3 regions of the Bacillus cereus group sp. N8 genome follow, and region 2 is predicted to be linked to each of the others. Evidence: riboswitches for the same ligand, from Rfam matches in the RefSeq annotation. Region 2 holds a riboswitch; each other region holds the start of a gene.

Region 1 (3,220 bases), on a different contig from region 2:
CAGCCGATCATCGCAGCCCCAATCGCTGATGTAATATGGTCATAACCTGGTGCAATATCTGTCGTTAACGGCCCAAGTGTATAGAACGGCGCGCCCTGACAAATATCAAGCTCTTTCTCCATATTCTCTTTAATTAAATGCATCGGTACATGCCCAGGTCCTTCAATCATAACTTGCACATCATGTCTCCAAGCAATTTTCGTCAACTCACCAAGTGTTTCAAGCTCAGAGAATTGCGCTTCGTCATTTGCATCTGCAATCGAACCTGGGCGTAATCCATCTCCAAGAGAGAACGAAACATCGTACTGCTTCATAATTTCACAAATCTCTTCAAAATGAGTATATAGGAAGTTTTCTTTATGATGGAATAAACACCACTGCGCCATAATCGAACCACCACGCGAAACAATACCTGTCGTACGCTTTGCAGTAATTGGAATGTAGCGAAGTAATACGCCGGCGTGAATCGTAAAGTAATCAACGCCTTGCTCCGCTTGCTCAATTAACGTATCACGATACACTTCCCACGTTAAATCCTCTGCAATTCCGTTTACTTTTTCAAGCGCTTGATAAATGGGCACAGTTCCAACTGGTACAGGAGCATTACGAATAATCCACTCACGTGTTGTATGAATGTTTTTACCTGTAGATAAATCCATAATCGTATCTGCACCCCAGCGAGTCGCCCACGTCATCTTCTCTACTTCTTCTGCAATAGAAGAAGATACGGCAGAGTTTCCAATATTCGCATTTACCTTCACATGGAAATTACGTCCGATAATCATCGGTTCTGCTTCCGGATGGTTAATATTCGCTGGTAAAATCGCGCGACCTTCCGCGATTTCCTTACGAACAAATTCAGGCTCTATCCCTTCACGAATCGCAACATATTCCATCTCAGACGTAATAACGCCATTACGTGCATAATGCATTTGCGTAACATTTGCACCTTGCTTTGCTCTAAGCGGCTGGCGATCCATTTGCGGGAAAACAGGTGTATGTTTCGAAGCCACTTTCACACCGTCATCCTCTGGTTTCACTTCACGTCCTTCGTATGCTTCTACATCTCCGCGCTCCAGGGTCCAAGAATGACGCGGCGTTGGAATCCCCTTTTCCAGCTCCACTTTATAGGCAGGATCTGTATAAGGTCCACTCGTATCATACACACGGATTGGCGGATTTGGGACACCGTTCGTTTCGCTTTGTGCAATCTCGCGCATCGGTACCTTCATACCTTCACGCGGTCCATCCACATATACTTTCTTACTTCCTGGTAAACTCGATTTCAATTCAATTTGCTCAGCTGAAACAGATTGTTTCATAACTTTTGTTGCCCCCCTGTACGTGACAAGGACGAGATATGGCCAGCGTATGCCAAAATAAAAAGAGCCAGGTCCATAAAAAAACAAGGACCTGGCTCATAAAGGCATAATTATGTAAAGCCGTTAACTTCCCTACGCTGGTACGAGCCAGATCAGGTCCAAAGGGTTAAGAAGTTCACGCGCTTCTCTCTCAGCCTACGCATACGTTAGGCACCCCTAGTTTATCACTGATTTAATTTTCAATACTTTCCCATCATACACGATAATCTGAAAAATGCAAAGTCTATTTCTTTTGCTGTTTAAGGAATCATCCAAGTTAAATAATAAGCCTGTACATAAGTCATAATCCCAACAATAATTACGAAGAATAAACTATGCTTCACTGTAAAGCGGAACAGATCTGATTCTTTCCCAGCAAGACCAACTGCCGCACAAGCGATTGCAATCGATTGCGGAGAAATCATTTTACCTGTTACACCGCCCGTTGTATTTGCTGCAACGAGAAGCACTTCAGGCACGCCAATTTGCTGTGCTGTAATTGCTTGTAAATTCGAGAACAGTGCGTTCGCTGACGTATCTGATCCTGTTAAGAATACGCCGATCCAGCCTAGGAATGGTGAGAAGAACGGGAATAACCCGCCAGTTCCTGCTAGTGCTAACGCTAATGTAGAAGATAAACCCGAATAGTTTGCGATAAATGCGAATCCTAATACGAATCCGATAGATAGAATTGGCATTTTTAGTTCGTTTAACGTTTCTTTAAATGTTGCTACTGCATCTTTTGCACTCATTTTTAAAATAAAGATAGAAATGATACATGCAATTAAAATCGCTGTTCCAGTTGCTGATAAAATATCTAATTTCAGGACTGCTTCATAAGGCGTTGGCTTATTTACTATCGGCTCTGCTTTCATTACTAAATTGTGCAATCCTGGAATTTCAAACTTAACTACAAGGCTTTCTAAAGCCCCTCCTGGAGCGAATAACGCCTTAAAGAAACTTTGGCTCCAAATCACAACCATCACCGTTAAAATAATGAACGGAGACCATGCTTTTACTACTTTTCCTACTGTTAGTTTCGGCATAGATGTCGCAGCCGTTGCTGCTACTTCACTATTTGCTTGTTTAGACTGATAGATTTCTTTCGGCTGCCAAACTTTTAAGAAGAGCGATAAACTTACTAAACTTACAAGTGCCGATGTAATATCCGGAAGTTCTGGCCCTAAGAATGTCGCTGTAATAAACTGCGTAATTGCAAATGAACTACCCGCTACAAATAGAGCAGGCCATGTTTGTCTTACCCCTTTAAATCCATCCATTAAAAATACGATAAAGAACGGAACAAATAATGATAAGAACGGTAATTGATGTCCAGCCATTTGTCCGATTTTATGCGGATCAATACCAGTTACTTGTCCAGCTACTGTAATCGGAATTCCCATCGCTCCGAATGCTACTGGTGCAGTATTTGCGATCAAACAAAGACCAGCCGCATATAAAGGATTTAAGCCAAGACCTGCAAGAAGCGCTGCCGTAATCGCTACTGGTGCACCAAATCCTGCTGCTCCTTCTAAAAATGCTCCAAATGAAAAACCGATCAAAATAACAAGTAAACGATGGTCATTCGTAATTGATAATACAGATGCACGAATAACATCAAATTGACCTGTTTTCACGGAAATTTTATATAAAAATACTGACATAATAATAATCCACGCAATTGGCCATAATCCGTATAAGAAACCGTATCCGGTCGCTGCCATTGCCATTGTGAATGGCATTTTATAAGCGAATAAAGCCACTAAAATTGTAAGTACAACTGTAATAAATCCTGCCACATACCCCTTCATGCGGAAAACTGCTAAAGCTAAGAAAAAAAAGATAATCGGAATAAGTGC
Region 2 (3,220 bases):
GTAAGAATTGTTGCTATCTTGACCATACTGATAAAAGGTTGACTTTCAACTAGTAAATTGGATTTAAAGGAGGGTTAACATGAAAGATGAATTAAGTATAAATATCTATTTAGATGAAACTGATACTCCGTTTTCAAGATATTATAGCTCAGATGATGTTCACCTAAGCTCTGACCTTGAAGATTTTATTTTGTCAAAACTGCACAGTGGCAAAAGAAAAGAAGTAGAAATATTTTTTTTAAGTCAGAATGATTTTGACGAAAAGTCATTGAAGACTGCCACATTTAACACTTTTTCTAACCTCTTGAACGAAGAGGAATATACATATTCGAGAAATGTCAAAAAGGCTATTGTTTTGTTTGTGCTTGGTATTATTGTTGGGTTAATATTCTTGAAACTTTCAAGCACTCATGCCTATGTTGCAGGAGTATTAAGCATTGTGTGTTGGGTTTTTATTTGGGCAGGTACAGAGGTTTATTTTTTTGAAAATCAGCAAATCAAACGAAATATTAGAAAATGCAAGAATATTCTAAATGGTAATGTGCACAAAAAATAGAATTTTAGTAAATATTTATAAAGCTGATTTTCGGATTCTACCTTGTGCATTTATTTAGGTGATTGTTTGGACTTGGAAATCGTGTTGAAGATTAATATCGCCATACGAAGAAAGCTTTCATAAATACTTAAGACCTGGATTTAATCTAAGGTCTTATTTTCATCGCAAAAAAACAACAATCTATACGAAAAGGGCCTTTATTTAAAACATATAAATATGCGGGAAGTAATTATCTCGATCATTACGCACGCCCTATCATGTCACCTATACAAAGTGCTCTTTTTTTGTTTGTATAATTAATTAATGCTTGTTTAAACTATAAATAGTTAGTCCTTTCCAAACACCAGCTTGCTTCCATTGTTGTTTCATTTTCTCTACATAAGAGGGGCTACGATTATACATAATGCTAATATCTTTATCTGGGATGCCTTGTTAATTCAATTCGCGTACACGCTCCGGAGTAAGCCCAATGGGTATATCTTTTCGTTTTCCACCACGATTTCTCGGCTGCGTATCAAGGTATCTACCCAACTGGCGTAATTCTTCACCAGTCGGGCACTCCTTACATTCATTGATACTGAAACATTCGTTAGATGTACGGTTATAATAACAACGTCTACATTTCTGTTCGATAATATCGCCAATTTGGTATGTGAGCTCTTTGCGTTCTTCTTTTGTCAGTTTCATACCATCCACCTACAAGCCTGCCTTGAGCGCCATACCAAGCGCTTGTGTTGTATTTATGATTTACAAAAACCTAAAAAAAGTATTGTCCATACATACGTATTAGCAATACCTCTTTTCTTTATCTTATTACATCTTTTACATCTGTATCCACTGGCCACTTTTCTAAAGTATAAGCCATTTCCCAAAATGAATATTCATATTGACTACTAATAATGAAATGCTGTTTCATACGCTTGCGGTCAGACTCTGTCACTTGTTCAGCGATAGTATCTAACCGTGTAATTTGCTCTTCAACTAATGTACGGAACCAATCAGATCCATAAGCAGAAATCCATTCGTTATAAATTGGTTCTTCTGGCTGACACTCTTTTAAACGCTCACCAATTTCATAATATAACCAGTAGCAAGGTAAAATAGCTGCAATAATATCTCCTAAATGCCCTTCATAAGCTGCACGATACATATGAGATGTATATGCATATGCAGTTGGCGCAGGGATAAAATTATCTTTTTCTTCTTTTGTAATCCCTAATTTCTTAGCAAAATTCTCATGTAATGATAATTCTGCCTCGTATGTATTTTGAGCATGGTGTGCCATACGAGCTGTCGTTTCTAATTCCAGTGCCTTTGCCGCTCCTAAAGTTTGTACTCTAGCAAAATGACTTAAATAATATGAATCTTGAAGCACATAATAGCGAAAACTAGCTAAATCTAACGTTCCTTCGCCAAGTTTTTTTACAAAAGGATGATTAAAACTAGCTTCCCAAATTGAATCTACTTCTTTACGTAATGATTGTGAAAAAGTCATTTATATCCCTCCAATAATTTATAAACCATACGTGTTTACCCACAATTATTATAGCTGTAAAATAAAAAAACTTTCTTTACAGGCGTAAAGAAAGTGAAATAGACAATGTTTATTTATTCGTTAATTATGATTGTCTTCCCACTTCCCTACGCTGGTATTAACCAGATCAGGTACTAAGAGTCTCAAATTCCCATTTGATCTCAGCCTATAAAGGCCCCCCTAGTGGATAAATATTTGGTTGTCGTATTGCAATTATCATAGCATACTTCGTAGAACTATCAAAAGTTTTAATTGTACAAATATCTTAAAAACCTTCTTCTTTCCTTACTTTTAATGAAGTTTCAATTATCATATCTAATAGTTTACTATAATTAATTCCAGCCGCATCTGCACTTTTTGGTAGTAAACTTGATTGTGTCATTCCTGGTAATGTATTAACCTCCATTACATATGGAATTCCATCCTTCACCATCATATCAACCCTTGCATAAACACTACATTTTAATGCTTTATAACATGCCAATGACGCTTTATTTACACGTTCCTGTACTTCAGCTGGAAGTTCTATAACTTCTTCAATTGTACTAACATCATCGTATTTTGCATTGTAGTCAAAAAACTCAGCTGCATGTCGAATTGAAACGATAGGTAACTGTTTACCATCAAAAATTGAACATGTAATCTCGTCACCTTTTATATACTTCTCAATTACTACTTCAGAATCCCATTCGAATACAGTTTCCAGCATTGAGATTAATTCATTTTTATCATTGACGATCTTTACGCCAACACTCGAGCCGCCAGAGTTTGGTTTTACCACTAACGGAAATCCTAACTTATCTAAATCATCAAGCTTTAGATCCTCCATTTTTGTAAGTTCAATCCAATCTGGTGTTTCTACTCCTTCATAACGCAAAATCTTTTTCGAAATATTTTTGTCCATACATATACCGCTAGATAACATATTGCTACCGCTATATGGAATACCTAAACTCTCAAGTGTTCCTTGAACTGTACCATCTTCTCCGTATTTTCCGTGTAATGCTAGCAATGCAAAATCAATGTCTTTCGCTTTTTCAATTAAATCCATTTTTTCATTTAACGTAATTGGAACGATTTCATACTTATTTTTATCTAAATGTGCAATCATTTCATTCCCAGTCATAATT
Region 3 (3,220 bases), on a different contig from region 2:
TTACAACGACGTATAACGTTGCCGGTAAATGAACCGTAAATAATATGTCTTTTAGTTTCCAAATCTTCATTACAATTGCAGACGGTGACGGTAAAATGTACATCTCATCTACAATTCTTGCCCCCACTTCCCACATAATGAGTAAAATACTAGAAAGTGTAAGAGCAGGAACTAATTCTTTCAAACGGTTCATCATACAAGTACCTGCCTTTGTAACATACTAAGGATCTCATCTTTAAGCGCCAATACTTCAGGCCTATATAAATCCTTTCGTGTTCGGTTACGATCAAGCGGCACAATTCGCTCAGTTAAAGTTGCTATCGGTTGATTTTCTACAACGAAAATTCGATTAGAAAGAAACAACGCCTCTTCAACATCATGAGTGATAAATAAAATTGTTTTTTCCCACTCTTTCCATTGTTCAAATAACCATTCTTGCAAAGATGCCTTCGTTAAAGCGTCCAATGCGCTAAACGGTTCATCTAACAATAATATCTCCCCGCCCGTTAATAAAGTTCGGATAAAAGATACACGTTGTCTCATACCACCAGATAAATCTTTCGGATATTTCGCCTCGTATCCTTGTAACCCAAATTTATGTAACAGTTCTTTCGCTTTTACTTGCGCTTCTTTCTTCTGCACACCTTGGCACTCTAAAGGTAACGCAGCATTTTCAATAATTGTTCTCCACGGCAAAAGCATATCTTTTTGAGGCATATATCCTACAGGGTGACTCTTTGTTTCTGTCAGCTCTATTTGTCCAGCACTTGCTTCTTCTAACCCCGTAATAAGGCGAAATAAAGTACTTTTCCCGCAGCCACTTGGTCCGATAATGCTTACAAACTCTTTCTCTTGTATAGAAGCATTTAATTCATCGATGATTGGTTTCTCATCATAATGAAAAGAAACATTATGAAACTGTAGTATGTTCTTGCTCCTCAAAACCCCACATCTCCTTACGATAGGACATATCCCAGAATAAATATTCAAATCGGCTGGAATATAAGAAAATTTCCTCTAATCGGTCTAGCTCTTTCTCTGACTTTCCAATTGCCATTTCATTTAATAAATCTATTAACCAAATACAAAGATTACCGTATTCTTCAGAACTATATCCTTGAATCCATTCACCAAAGAACTCATGATCTCTTGCTCCAGGAATATCGTTTAAACGCTTTCCAATCTCCCAATAACTCCACATACATGGTAGAAGTGCTGCTATTAATTCCGCAAGTGTGCCATTTTGAGATACAGACATCATGTAATTTGTATAAGCTAAATTTTTAGCAGATGGTTTTGCAGATTCCATCTCTCGTACAGAAATACCAAGTCTTTTTGCATACTGTTTATGGATTGTCATTTCTCCATTTAAAATTCCATCAATTTGTTCAGCAAACTTTCCCATTACTTGTGGATTCGTTGCTTTTACAACACCAATCGCATATAACTTTGCATAATCTAACAAATATAAATAATCTTGAATAATATAATACTGAAATTTATCTTTTTCTAGCGTGCCATCCCCCATACCTACTACAAACGGATGATTATGACTTTTCTCCCAAACAGGTTGCACAGTTTCTAATAATCTATCGCAAAATTTCATTTCTCTATCCCCTTCCGATATACGTATCTAAATAAAAAACCACTTCTATATAAGAAGTGGTTACAGCAAATAAAATTATACATTTATTCGTTGTCCACTTCCCTTCGCTAGTATTACCTAGATCAGGTCTGTAAGGGTTAAGGATTATTCCTCTCTCAGCACATCAAGCACCCCTAGTGGTTTCAATATGAAATTTTCAAATAAAAAAGCCCCGTTTCTATACGCAAAGAAACGGGGACTCATTGTTAGTGTCCGAATTGCTTCCCTACGCTAGCATAATCTAGATCAGGTAATGAAAAGGATCAAAGGCTTACGGCCTACTCTCAGCTGGCAACACCAGCTCTCCTAGCAAACTATAAAATTATCACTGTCAGTATAACACCGTAATAAGACATCATCAACTGTTTTAATTTTCTTAATTATTAATTAGACAATAATGTGTTAAATAAATATAAATGCGATCCCACAAATGATATATACAATATTTATATACGAACCTCTCTTCTAACATTATTTTTATTGATTTCATATTACATTTATGTGAATACGACCAATATATTATATCTTTATACTATAATAAAATTACAACTATACAACTAGAGGAGGTCTTTATTACATGAATATGAAAACTACTGCTTTAACAGCCACTACTATCGCAATTGCTTCTTTACTTCCTTCTATGGGAGAATCCGATATACAAACAGCTGCTGCTACGCAACCATCTAAAGTAAAAACTGGATATGTAAAAATTGACAACGTTGCACTACATCAAAATAACCATGCAGACAGTGCAATAATTGAAAACATTCGATTTAATAGCCCGGTTACTATTCTTGAGACAACTCAAGATTGGTATAAAGTATCTGTTAACAACAAAACAGGCTACATAAAAAAAGATGCAATTCTATTCAAAAAAAATGTTCAATCAAAGAATCAATATATCGTAAATGCAAACGCATTAAACGTTCGTTCTGAACCTAATACAGGGTCTTCTATTCTAGATATATTACCAAATGGTCAATTCATTACCATTCAAGGTGAACAAGGGGATTGGTACAAAATATTACATAACGGTCAAATTGGGTACGTACAAAAATACTTTGTATCTAATGGATCCACACCTCTAGTAAAAGGTGTAACTGTACAAGGTTCACCTTCTTATACTGTTGCAACACCAAAATTAAATGTACGTAGCAAGGCTAGTACAAGTAGCACTCTACTTGGCTCGCTACAAAATGGTACACAAGTACAAGTAGTAGAAACGGTAGGTACTTGGTATAAAATTCGTTTTGGCACAGGATACGGATATGTAGCAAAACATTATATAGTGCAACATCAAAATCAATCACAAACTAAAACAGCTCAACCTTCATCAATTCCAGCTGTTTTCAAATTTCCAACTCAAGGAAGAATTAGCTCAACTTTTGATATGCGCTGGGAACAAATGCATTATGGTATAGATATTGCAGCACAAGGCGACATCTCTATTCAAGCTGCTGCTGCAGGTAAAGTTGTGAAATCTTATTATTCGGCTAGCTATGGCAATGTCGTGTTCGTCGCCCATCAAATAAATGGAAAGTTATATACAACAGTTTATGCTCATATGAAGGATCG

The links. Region 2 has a riboswitch for thiamine pyrophosphate ahead of tenA (thiaminase II). Riboswitches for the same ligand answer to the same signal wherever they lie in the genome.
Positions count from the first base shown of each region.
Region 1: linked by a shared signal. The riboswitch ahead of thiC (phosphomethylpyrimidine synthase ThiC) and the one ahead of tenA (thiaminase II) in region 2 are both predicted to bind thiamine pyrophosphate.
Region 3: linked by a shared signal. The riboswitch ahead of tenA (thiaminase II) and the one ahead of tenA (thiaminase II) in region 2 are both predicted to bind thiamine pyrophosphate.

Region 1 covers NZ_JAEHBK010000029.1:27,071-30,290, reverse strand. Annotated here, with positions in the region: gene thiC (phosphomethylpyrimidine synthase ThiC) at 1-1,322, opposite strand, end outside; TPP riboswitch at 1,435-1,550, opposite strand; gene lldP (L-lactate permease) at 1,622-3,220, opposite strand, start outside.
Region 2 covers NZ_JAEHBK010000022.1:8,446-11,665, reverse strand. Annotated here, with positions in the region: gene JDS80_RS23135 (hypothetical protein) at 80-556, shown strand; partial or broken gene JDS80_RS23130 (hypothetical protein) at 857-1,243, opposite strand; gene tenA (thiaminase II) at 1,362-2,051, opposite strand; TPP riboswitch at 2,178-2,282, opposite strand; gene ddlB (D-alanine--D-alanine ligase) at 2,356-3,220, opposite strand, start outside.
Region 3 covers NZ_JAEHBK010000020.1:4,109-7,328, reverse strand. Annotated here, with positions in the region: gene JDS80_RS22395 (ABC transporter permease) at 1-193, opposite strand, end outside; gene JDS80_RS22390 (ABC transporter ATP-binding protein) at 193-942, opposite strand; gene tenA (thiaminase II) at 911-1,606, opposite strand; TPP riboswitch at 1,689-1,791, opposite strand; TPP riboswitch at 1,852-1,963, opposite strand; gene JDS80_RS22380 (SH3 domain-containing protein) at 2,223-3,220, shown strand, end outside.